2 regions of the Rahnella sp. CFA14(1/10) genome follow, and region 2 is predicted to be linked to the other one. Evidence: predicted binding sites of a transcription regulator. Region 2 holds the regulator's gene; the other holds the start of a gene.
What was found. Region 2 encodes Fur, which represses iron uptake genes when iron is present. Its sites were predicted from a motif close to ATAATAATGAGAACNACTATCAA; they were not measured.

Region 1 (4,880 bases), on a different contig from region 2:
ATATGGAATACCGTCGCTGCGGCCGGAGCGGTCTGAAATTACCCGCCGTTTCTCTTGGCCTGTGGCATAACTTCGGCGATAACGCGCATTTTGAAAATGGCCGCAAACTCATCCGCCATGCTTTTGACCATGGGATTACCCATTTCGATCTGGCTAATAACTACGGCCCGCCTCCGGGTTCTGCGGAACAACATTTCGGCCGCATCCTGCAGGAAGATTTATTACCCTACCGCGATGAGCTGATTATCTCCTCCAAAGCCGGTTACACCATGTGGGACGGCCCGTATGGAGACTGGGGCTCAAAAAAATATCTGGTCGCCAGCCTGAATCAGAGCCTGAAACGCATGGGTCTGGAGTATGTGGATATTTTCTATCATCACCGTCCTGATCCTGATACGCCGCTGGAAGAAACGATGGCGGCGCTGGATTTAATCGTACGTCAGGGCAAAGCGCTTTACGTCGGCTTGTCGAACTATCCGGCAGAACGCGCGAAAAAAGCGTTTGAGATTTTGCAGCAACTTGGCACGCCATGCCTGATCCATCAGCCGAAATATTCGATGTTCGAACGCTGGGTGGAGGCGGATTTGCTGGATACGCTGGCGGATAACGGCGTGGGTTCCATCGCCTTCTCGCCACTGGCGGGCGGCGTGCTGACGGACCGTTACCTGGCAGGTATTCCTGAAGATTCCCGTGCGGCCAGTGACAGCAAGTTCCTGACTGCGGATCAACTGACAGAAGAGAAACTGGCGAAAGTGCGTAAGCTGAATGAGATTGCCCAGGCACGTGGTCAGAAACTGTCGCAGATGGCGCTGGCCTGGGTTCTGCGGGGCGACCGCGTGACGTCTGTCCTGATTGGCGCCAGTAAAACCAGCCAGATCGACGACGCCGTGGGCATGGTCTCACATCGCCATTTCAGCGCAGAAGAACTGGCGGCTATTGAAGGGATTTTAGTGTAAACGGTTACTCTTCAGTATAAAAAACGCGCCTTTATGGAGGCTTCGTAAGCAAACCGTTAAGGCGCGTAAATCATTCAAAACAGGATTGTAAGCAATAGAACCGGTGTCCGCTTCCCCTTATAACTGTCAGCATAAATTATAAGGAATCTGGGGCCACACATGTTAAAACCGGTACTTTTTGCGACTTTGTTCTTTGCCCTGCTCCCTGCGGCGGTACCCACCGTGCAGGCCAGCAGTTTCAGCCTGAATACGCCGGGCCTTTCTATCAATATCGGTGACCGCGACAGGCGGGGTTATTACTGGGACGGCTATGACTGGCGTAACCCAAGCTGGTGGAACGGCTATCGGGGCCACCACTATGGTGCACGCAGCCCGCGCGGCTATTACTGGGATGGTTATCGCTGGCGCGATCATGGCTGGTGGAACGAACGCCATCCGCCACGTCGTCCGATGCCACCGCCGCGTTATTATTACAGCGACCACGGGCGTGCGCATTATGATCACGGCCGCGGGCCGGATCGGGGTCGGGGACATGACCGGGGGCACGGCCATGATGATCACCGGGGCGGCGGGCATGGCGACCACCGCCATTAATCAACTGAATAAAACAAACAAAAACGGGACAGCGTAAACTGTCCCGTTTTTGTTTGTCTGTCGCTGCGCAGGCGTTATTTCAACATACCGATCAGCAGATAGAGGTTAAGGCTGACGACGATCAGCACGATGAACCGGCCCGCCCACTGGACGGTTTTCGTATTCACCATATCACCCATCAGGCTGCGGTTACCGGTAAAAGCCAGCAACGGCAGCAATGCCAGCGCAATCCCGAAGCTCAGCAAGACCTGGCTCATCACCAGAATGCGTGTGGCATCTAATCCCATCAGGATCACAATAAAAGACGGCATCATGGTCACTGTACGGCGAACCCACAGCGGAATGTAGAATTTCACAAACCCCTGCATCACCACCTGCCCGGCCAGCGTACCGACCACTGTTGAAGATAAACCGGCAGCCACCAGACTCAGACCAAAGGTAGTCGCAGCAGCGTGACCCAGCAACGGTTGCAGCGTCAGATAGGCTTCATCCAGCTCGCTGATCCCACTGTGTCCGCTGAAATGAAATGCCGCTGCGGCTGTCGCCATCATCGCCAGATTCACGAAACCGGCAATAGTCATGGCAATGCCGACATCCAGCTTGGTGGCTGAATAACGCTGCGCTTTAGAGGCTTTACCGCCCCGCTGAGTCAGCGAGGAGTGCAGATAGATGACATGCGGCATGATGGTCGCACCGAGTACACCGGCAGCCAGATAGACTGAATCGGCGGTTGGCAGTGCAGGGATCAACATGCCTTTGCCCAGCGCCACCATGCTCGGTTGCGAAAAGAATAACTCAACGATATACGCCGCCGCGACAAAAAGCAGCAAACCGGCGATCACCAGTTCCAGCGGCTTTTGCCCGCGTTTTTGCAGCCCGAGGATAATAAAGGTCGCAATCCCGGTGAGCACCGCGCCTTGTAACAGCGATACCCCGAGAAGCAGTTTAAAGCCAATGGCGGCACCAATAAATTCGGCAAGATCGGTAGCCATCGCGATAATTTCCGCCTGCACCCAGTAAGCCCAGACAGCCGGACGCGGGAAACGATCGCGGATATGTTCGGCCAGGTTTTTGCCGGTGGCAATACCGAGTTTGGCAGACAACAACTGGATCAACATCGCCATGATGTTAGCCCATACCACCACCCACAGCAACTGATAACCGTAAGAGGCTCCGGCCTGAATATTAGTCGCAAAGTTGCCCGGATCGATATAACCGATGGCGGCAATAAAAGCCGGCCCCATCAGTGAAAGCTTCATCTTTCTGGACGCGCGGCCTGTGGATTCGGCCCGGCTGTTCAGCATAGTTAGTTAACCCTTACAATTATTACGCTTACATCAATCATATCTAATTGATAATGATTATCAAGTGCATTTAGAATGATCTGAGTGATTGCTCTGATAGGCAGCAGCTGTAAGCGGGAAGGTAATAACTGAGAGGTGATTCGCTCACCCGATTTCAGAAAGCCAGACGCATCGTACTTTCCTAAAACAGACATTAACGGGCCAGATTCAGAATGCATTACGGCACATGATAAAACTAGCACAGGAATGCTAATTGTGCTTAGTTTTATTAACATCTTGATTTTTTGTGTGATGAGCCGTGATTTGTTGCAATTCGTGTCTGTAATTTCTATATTTGCAATCGACTTCACGTTTTAAATGTACGCGTTACATAAAATGTCCGTCGAAATATAGCCTGCCTCTAATTTGGAGCACCCATGTCCCGAATATTGCACTTTGTATTAGCGTTGGCCGTTGTCGCTGCACTCGCTTTACTGGTGAGCCGTGACCGGAAAAATATCCGTTTACGTTTCATTGTTCAGCTGCTGGTCATCGAAGTCTTATTAGCCTACTTCTTCCTGAATTCTTCTGTTGGTTTAGGTTTTGTGAAAGGCTTCTCAGACTTGTTTGAGAAATTATTAGGATTCGCTGCGGAAGGGACCGGCTTCGTATTTGGAGGCATGAGCGATAAAGGATTAGCGTTCTTCTTCTTGAAAGTTTTGTGTCCGATCGTGTTCATTTCTGCACTCATCGGTATTTTACAACACATTCGTGTACTGCCTTTCGTCATCCGTATTATCGGTACGGTTCTGTCGAAAATTAATGGCATGGGAAAACTGGAATCTTTCAACGCCATCAGCTCCCTGATTTTGGGTCAGTCAGAAAACTTTATCGCGTATAAAGATATTCTGAGCAAAATGTCTGAAAAACGTATGTACACCATGGCAGCCACAGCAATGTCGACGGTTTCTATGTCGATTGTGGGTGCGTATATGACCATGCTCGAACCGCGCTTTGTTGTTGCTGCGCTGGTGCTCAACATGTTCAGTACTTTCATCGTACTGTCGTTGATCAACCCTTATAAAGTTGATTCAGAAGAAGACCTGCAAATCGGTAATACGCATCAGGGCCAGAGCTTCTTTGAAATGCTGGGTGAATATATCCTGGCGGGTTTCAAAGTGGCTATCATCGTTGCAGCCATGCTGATTGGTTTCATCGCACTGATCTCCTGCCTGAATGCATTGTTTGACGTGGTATTCGGTATCACCTTCCAGGGCGTGCTGGGTTATGTCTTCTATCCGTTCGCATGGATGATGGGTGTGCCAAGCCACGAAGCCTTGCAAGTCGGCAGCATCATGGCAACCAAACTGGTTTCCAATGAATTCGTTGCGATGTTGGATCTGCAGAAAGTCGCGACTGAGCTGTCACCTCGCGGCGTGGGCATCCTGTCCGTGTTCCTGGTGTCATTCGCGAACTTTTCCTCGATCGGTATCGTTGCAGGTGCTATTAAAGGTCTGAACGAACATCAGGGCAACGTGGTTTCACGCTTCGGTCTGAAACTGCTGTACGGCTCAACGCTGGTCAGCGTGTTGTCTGCTTCTATCGCAGGTCTGGTACTGGCGTAGTAAGCCAATACAGAACGACAAGAAACCCGCCTCGGCGGGTTTTTTTATGTCTGCAATTCAGGCAGGAAAACCGGAAGGAAAATCACAAACCCCGGAAAGCAAAAAACCTGCCGAAGCAGGTTTCTTTAATATTTGGTGGAGATAAGCGGGATCGAACCGCTGACCTCTTGCATGCCATGCAAGCGCTCTCCCAGCTGAGCTATACCCCCACACGAGGTTGTATCTGTTTACTTTTTGTTTCCCTGGGAAGGAAACAGCCAACTTGCTCTGGAAAGGAAGTTGGTGGAGATAAGCGGGATCGAACCGCTGACCTCTTGCATGCCATGCAAGCGCTCTCCCAGCTGAGCTATACCCCCAATTCATGCCCGTAAAAACGGGTGAACGGGGCGCATAATATGAAACGTCGCTACCCCTGTCAACGG
Region 2 (4,880 bases):
GGTTAGGTAATCTTATGGCCGTTGTAGGTATCTTCTTTGGATCCGATACAGGTAACACCGAAAACATCGCAAAAATGATCCAGAAACAGTTGGGTAAAGATGTTGCAGAGGTGCATGACATTGCGAAGAGCAGCAAAGAGGATCTGGAAAAATTCGATATTTTGCTTATCGGTATTCCAACCTGGTATTACGGTGAAGCGCAGTGTGACTGGGACGACTTTTTCCCAACGCTGGAAGAGATAGATTTCGAAGGTAAGCTGGTTGCACTGTTTGGCTGTGGTGACCAGGAAGACTATGCCGAATATTTTTGCGATGCACTGGGCACCGTGCGCGATATCATTGAGCCACGCGGCGCAGTGATTGTCGGACACTGGCCTACCGAAGGGTATCACTTTGAAGCCTCTAAAGGCCTGGCTGATGATAAGCATTTCATAGGCCTGGCAATTGACGAAGATCGCCAGCCGGAACTGACCAGTGAACGTGTTGATGCCTGGGTGAAACAGATCACAGAAGAACTCAGCCTTTCTGAAATTATTGGCTAAAAACCCTGTTGGCCCTGAGGATTTATTCTACAATTGAAGGGCCAAACTATTACTGAAATTAACAATTTAACTGCTACAAAATTGTAACTTTCGGTCGTATCAAGGTACACTGAGTTCCTCTGTTTTTTCTATCGATCAAGTCGTTGCATTACCAATGTGACCGGCAAATTGTGATCTTTATTAACAGGCTATCGTTGACGACAATTGGCACACTTGCGTAAACGAAGAGACTAAACGAATAATTTGTGCCGCCGATGCCACAGGCTGCATGCCTCAACTTGATTAGCACATAGTAACAGGACTGAATCCGCATGACTGACAACAACACCGCACTGAAGAAAGCTGGCTTAAAAGTCACGCTTCCGCGCCTCAAAATCCTGGAAGTGCTGCAAGCGCCGGAAGGTCATCACGTTAGTGCGGAAGATCTTTACAAGCAATTAATTGATATGGGTGAAGAAATTGGCCTGGCAACGGTTTACCGCGTTCTGAACCAGTTCGACGACGCCGGTATCGTTACCCGTCATAATTTCGAAGGCGGCAAGTCCGTATTCGAACTGACTCAGCAGCATCACCACGATCACCTCATCTGCCTGGATTGCGGACGTGTAATCGAATTTCGTGATGAGTATATTGAAGGCCGTCAGCGTGAGATTGCTAAGAAACACGGCATCAAACTGACCAACCATAGTCTGTATCTCTATGGTCATTGTGAAGCAGGTGATTGCCGCGAAGATGAGTCTTTGCACAACGATAAACCTGCGCACTAATATGGCATGTGGCAACCCCGTTGCCGACAGGCTGTGAATTCATTAACCGCTGAAAAGCGGTTTTTTTATGTCTGGATTTCAGCAACCCTAAAAAAACCCCGGCACGCCGGGGTTTGATTTCTGCGATTCGTTTTACGGTTTCGGAGCGTTATTGGCCCGGATTTCCTGCCATATCTTTCCGCAATCTGCGGCATACGCCTGACCATTACCGGTTTTGCGTGCCGTAAGACACTGCTGGTAATCCACCACGCGAACCGTTTCCTGTTCCGCAAATTTTTGGTGGGCTTTTTCCTGTTTCAGCACATTCAGCACCGCCTGACAGGATGCCAGTTTATCCGGATTGCCTTCCGCTGTATTAATACAGGCGCTGTAAGCCTCACGCGTTTTGGATATTTCAGCCTGACCGGCTGTCGGCGCACAACCCGCCAGCAGAACAGCGGATACCACGGTCATCAATAATTTATTCATCGACATAGCGACCTCAGAAAATAGTGAATGGAGCGATAACGATGAATTTCACGTCTTTTTCATCCTGGAAAATATTGCCGTATCCGCCGCCCCAGCTTGGAATATCCGAATGATTGTCATACTGGGTGTAATGCAGTTTGAACAATGTCCCTTTCGCACGGCCTTCCTGAATGGTGTACAGCGCATCCAGACTCCAGGCGCTTTCTTTCAGGCGCTGACTCTGGTCGTAAGCCGCGTTAGTGCTCGGCCTGGCATCCCATGCATAAACATAGGAGCCACCGACGGCTAAGCCCGGTAAATCCCATTTTGCCAGGTCATACAACACGCCTGCATATACTGCTTTTTCACCGTTAGCGTTGAAGTCCGAACGGTTGTCCCACCACACATCAAGACGGCCGTTTGAAGAGGAATACGTCGGCGTCATACGTTGCAGGAAGTAACCCTGGTTCCCTTCCGCTTTCACCATCGTCCCTTCCAGACGCCAGTTGAACTGACCCGTGGTATAGCCGAAAGTTAATGCCTGCAACCAGGCCAGACCATCATACAAACTGTTTGGATCATTTTTGTCGCTGATACGATCTTCTGCCCCATAGAACTGATAGCTGGTAGTCAGCGGATTGCCCAGCAAATCTATTTTGTACGAGGCTTTGCCAAAGTACTGATCGACATAACTTTCAGCCTGACCAAACGCGCCTTCCAGCACGAAGTCATTTTTAAAGTCATATTTCGCACCGAGGGAGTGAATATAAGAAACGCCGGTTTTCTTATCATTCTGGCGGAAATCATCCATTTCCAGATGCCAGGGCGATTTATATTCGTCGGCCCACATATAGGAGAAACTCAGTTCACCCGCATCACCGAAATCATGTTTATACCCGGCTTCCGCACCGCGATAAGTCCCCGGCATGAAGCTCCAGTGCGGTGCGATCAACGTCTGCCCTGTGGGCTGAATATAGCCCGCATGTCCCCAGAATCCGCCATATTTAAATTTACCGGCCGCTTTGTAGAGACTGACCCCGCCTTTATCACCTGAGTAATCCTCGTCATAAGCGTGGTTTTTAGAAGAGAATGCAATTTCGTTTGGATGAGTGCTGTCACTGGCTTCGGCTAATTCAATGGCGGTGAAGGCCGCAACGTCGATACCGAACATGTCCCAGGCATAACCAGAGGAAAAATCGAGATTCAGGTTAGCAGTGGAGTGTGAAAGGTTAGTCGCGTATTTGTTGTAGTCGGAATTATTGACGGTGACTTTTGAGCCATCCGGACGGGTTTCTTCTTTGGTTTTGTTCAAATCTTTGCGGTCACGTTCACGCTGCCAGTAATACACGCCACCGGTCAGTGTGGAATCATCGATAAAACCGGCCGCGCTGGCCTCGTGTGAAAACATCATTCCGCCACTCAGTAAAGTGCCGGCGAGAGAATACATGGCAGGTTTCAGGTAAGCCGATCCCCTGCCCCTGTTAAGGTGCTTATGCATAGAGATTCCTCATTTTGACTAAAAATTTCGTGCAAAACCCAAACGGGTATCAAAATCGGCCGTCAGAGACGTAACCGGTTAAATCAACATTAAGAGTATTTTTCGCGACGCGAATTATCAATGGGTAATTAATCATTGATCATCGAAGTATGACAAAGTGCACATAAAGATGAAAAAATGTAACTATATGTCTTAAGGCAGGATCAGACCGACAGATTATTTAAATAGAGAGAATAAACAAGTCACTAAGTTTTACTGAGGAAAGGTTAAAACGTTTCAGCCACGGAAAGCACTGGAAATGAGCGTTTAAAAATCATACATCGGGAACACATTAATTCGCGACGAAAACCAATTTTTTGCAGTAGCAAAATAAAACCCGGACATAAAAAAACGCAGCCTGAGCTGCGTTTTTAAAACCTTATCGCGATGACTTTTATGCGACCGGTTTACTTGCCCATGTATCACGCAGGCCCACGGTACGGTTAAATACCAGATGTTCCGCGCCGGAGTAGCGACTGTCAGCGCAGAAATAACCTTCACGCTCGAACTGCAGGCTGATTTCAGCCTGAGCAGCCACCAGCGACGGTTCAACAAAACCGTGCGCAATCACCAGAGACTCCGGGTTGATTGTGGTCAGGAAATCTTCTGCCTGCCCGGGGTTGGCAACATTGAACAGACGGTCATACAAGCGGAACTCAGCCGGTTTACCTTCTGAAGCCGAAACCCAGTGGATCACACCTTTCACCTTGCGGCCATCGGCAGGATCTTTACTGAGGGTGTCGATATCGTAAGAGCAGAAAATCGTGGTGATATTCCCTTCTGCGTCTTTCTCGATACGTTCTGCTTTGATCACATAGGCATTACGCAGACGCACTTCTTTGCCCAACACCAGACGCTTGTACTGTTTATTGGCTTCTTCACGGAAATCGGCCTGATCGATGTAAATCTCACGGGTAAACGGTACTTCGCGGCTGCCCATTTCCGGTTTGTTCGGATGGTTCGGCATCTTCACCCACTGCACAGCATCACCCGTAAAGTTTTCAATGATCACTTTAACCGGATTGATCACTGCCATAGCGCGCGGTGCATTCTCGTTCAGATCGTCACGGATACAGGATTCCAGCGCCATCATTTCAACGTTGTTATCCTGCTTGGTCACACCGATACGACGGCAGAATTCACGGATTGAAGCAGCGGTGTAACCCCGGCGACGCAGGCCCGACACCGTCGGCATACGCGGATCGTCCCAGCCTTCAACAATCTTCTCCGTTACCAACAGGTTCAGCTTACGCTTGGACATGATGGAATATTCTAGATTCAGACGGGAGAATTCGTACTGACGCGGGTGGCAGGGAATAGAAATATTATCCAGCACCCAGTCGTAGAGACGACGGTTATCCTGGAATTCCAGCGTACACAGCGAATGGGTGATCCCTTCCAGCGCATCGGAAATGCAGTGGGTAAAATCGTACATCGGATAGATGCACCATTTTTTACCGGTCTGGTGGTGTTCTGCGAACTTAATACGGTACAGAACCGGATCACGCATGACAAAGAATGGCGAGGCCATGTCGATTTTAGCACGCAGACAGGCAGCGCCTTCAGCGAACTCACCGTTACGCATTT

Region 1: the regulator Fur is predicted to act here: its motif matches at 2,902-2,924, upstream of EVX52_RS16980 (Nramp family divalent metal transporter).

Annotation. Positions count from the first base shown of each region.
Region 1 covers NZ_SEWS01000008.1:159,098-163,977, reverse strand. The annotation lists gene mgrA (L-glyceraldehyde 3-phosphate reductase) at 1-956, shown strand, start outside; gene EVX52_RS16985 (DUF2502 domain-containing protein) at 1,116-1,550, shown strand; gene EVX52_RS16980 (Nramp family divalent metal transporter) at 1,625-2,854, opposite strand; gene EVX52_RS16975 (NupC/NupG family nucleoside CNT transporter) at 3,271-4,458, shown strand; tRNA gene EVX52_RS16970 (tRNA-Ala) at 4,592-4,667, opposite strand; tRNA gene EVX52_RS16965 (tRNA-Ala) at 4,739-4,814, opposite strand.
Region 2 covers NZ_SEWS01000001.1:678,189-683,068, forward strand. The annotation lists gene fldA (flavodoxin FldA) at 15-542, shown strand; gene fur (ferric iron uptake transcriptional regulator) at 854-1,309, shown strand; gene chiQ (ChiQ/YbfN family lipoprotein) at 1,442-1,777, opposite strand; gene EVX52_RS03405 (OprD family outer membrane porin) at 1,791-3,203, opposite strand; gene glnS (glutamine--tRNA ligase) at 3,688-4,880, opposite strand, start outside.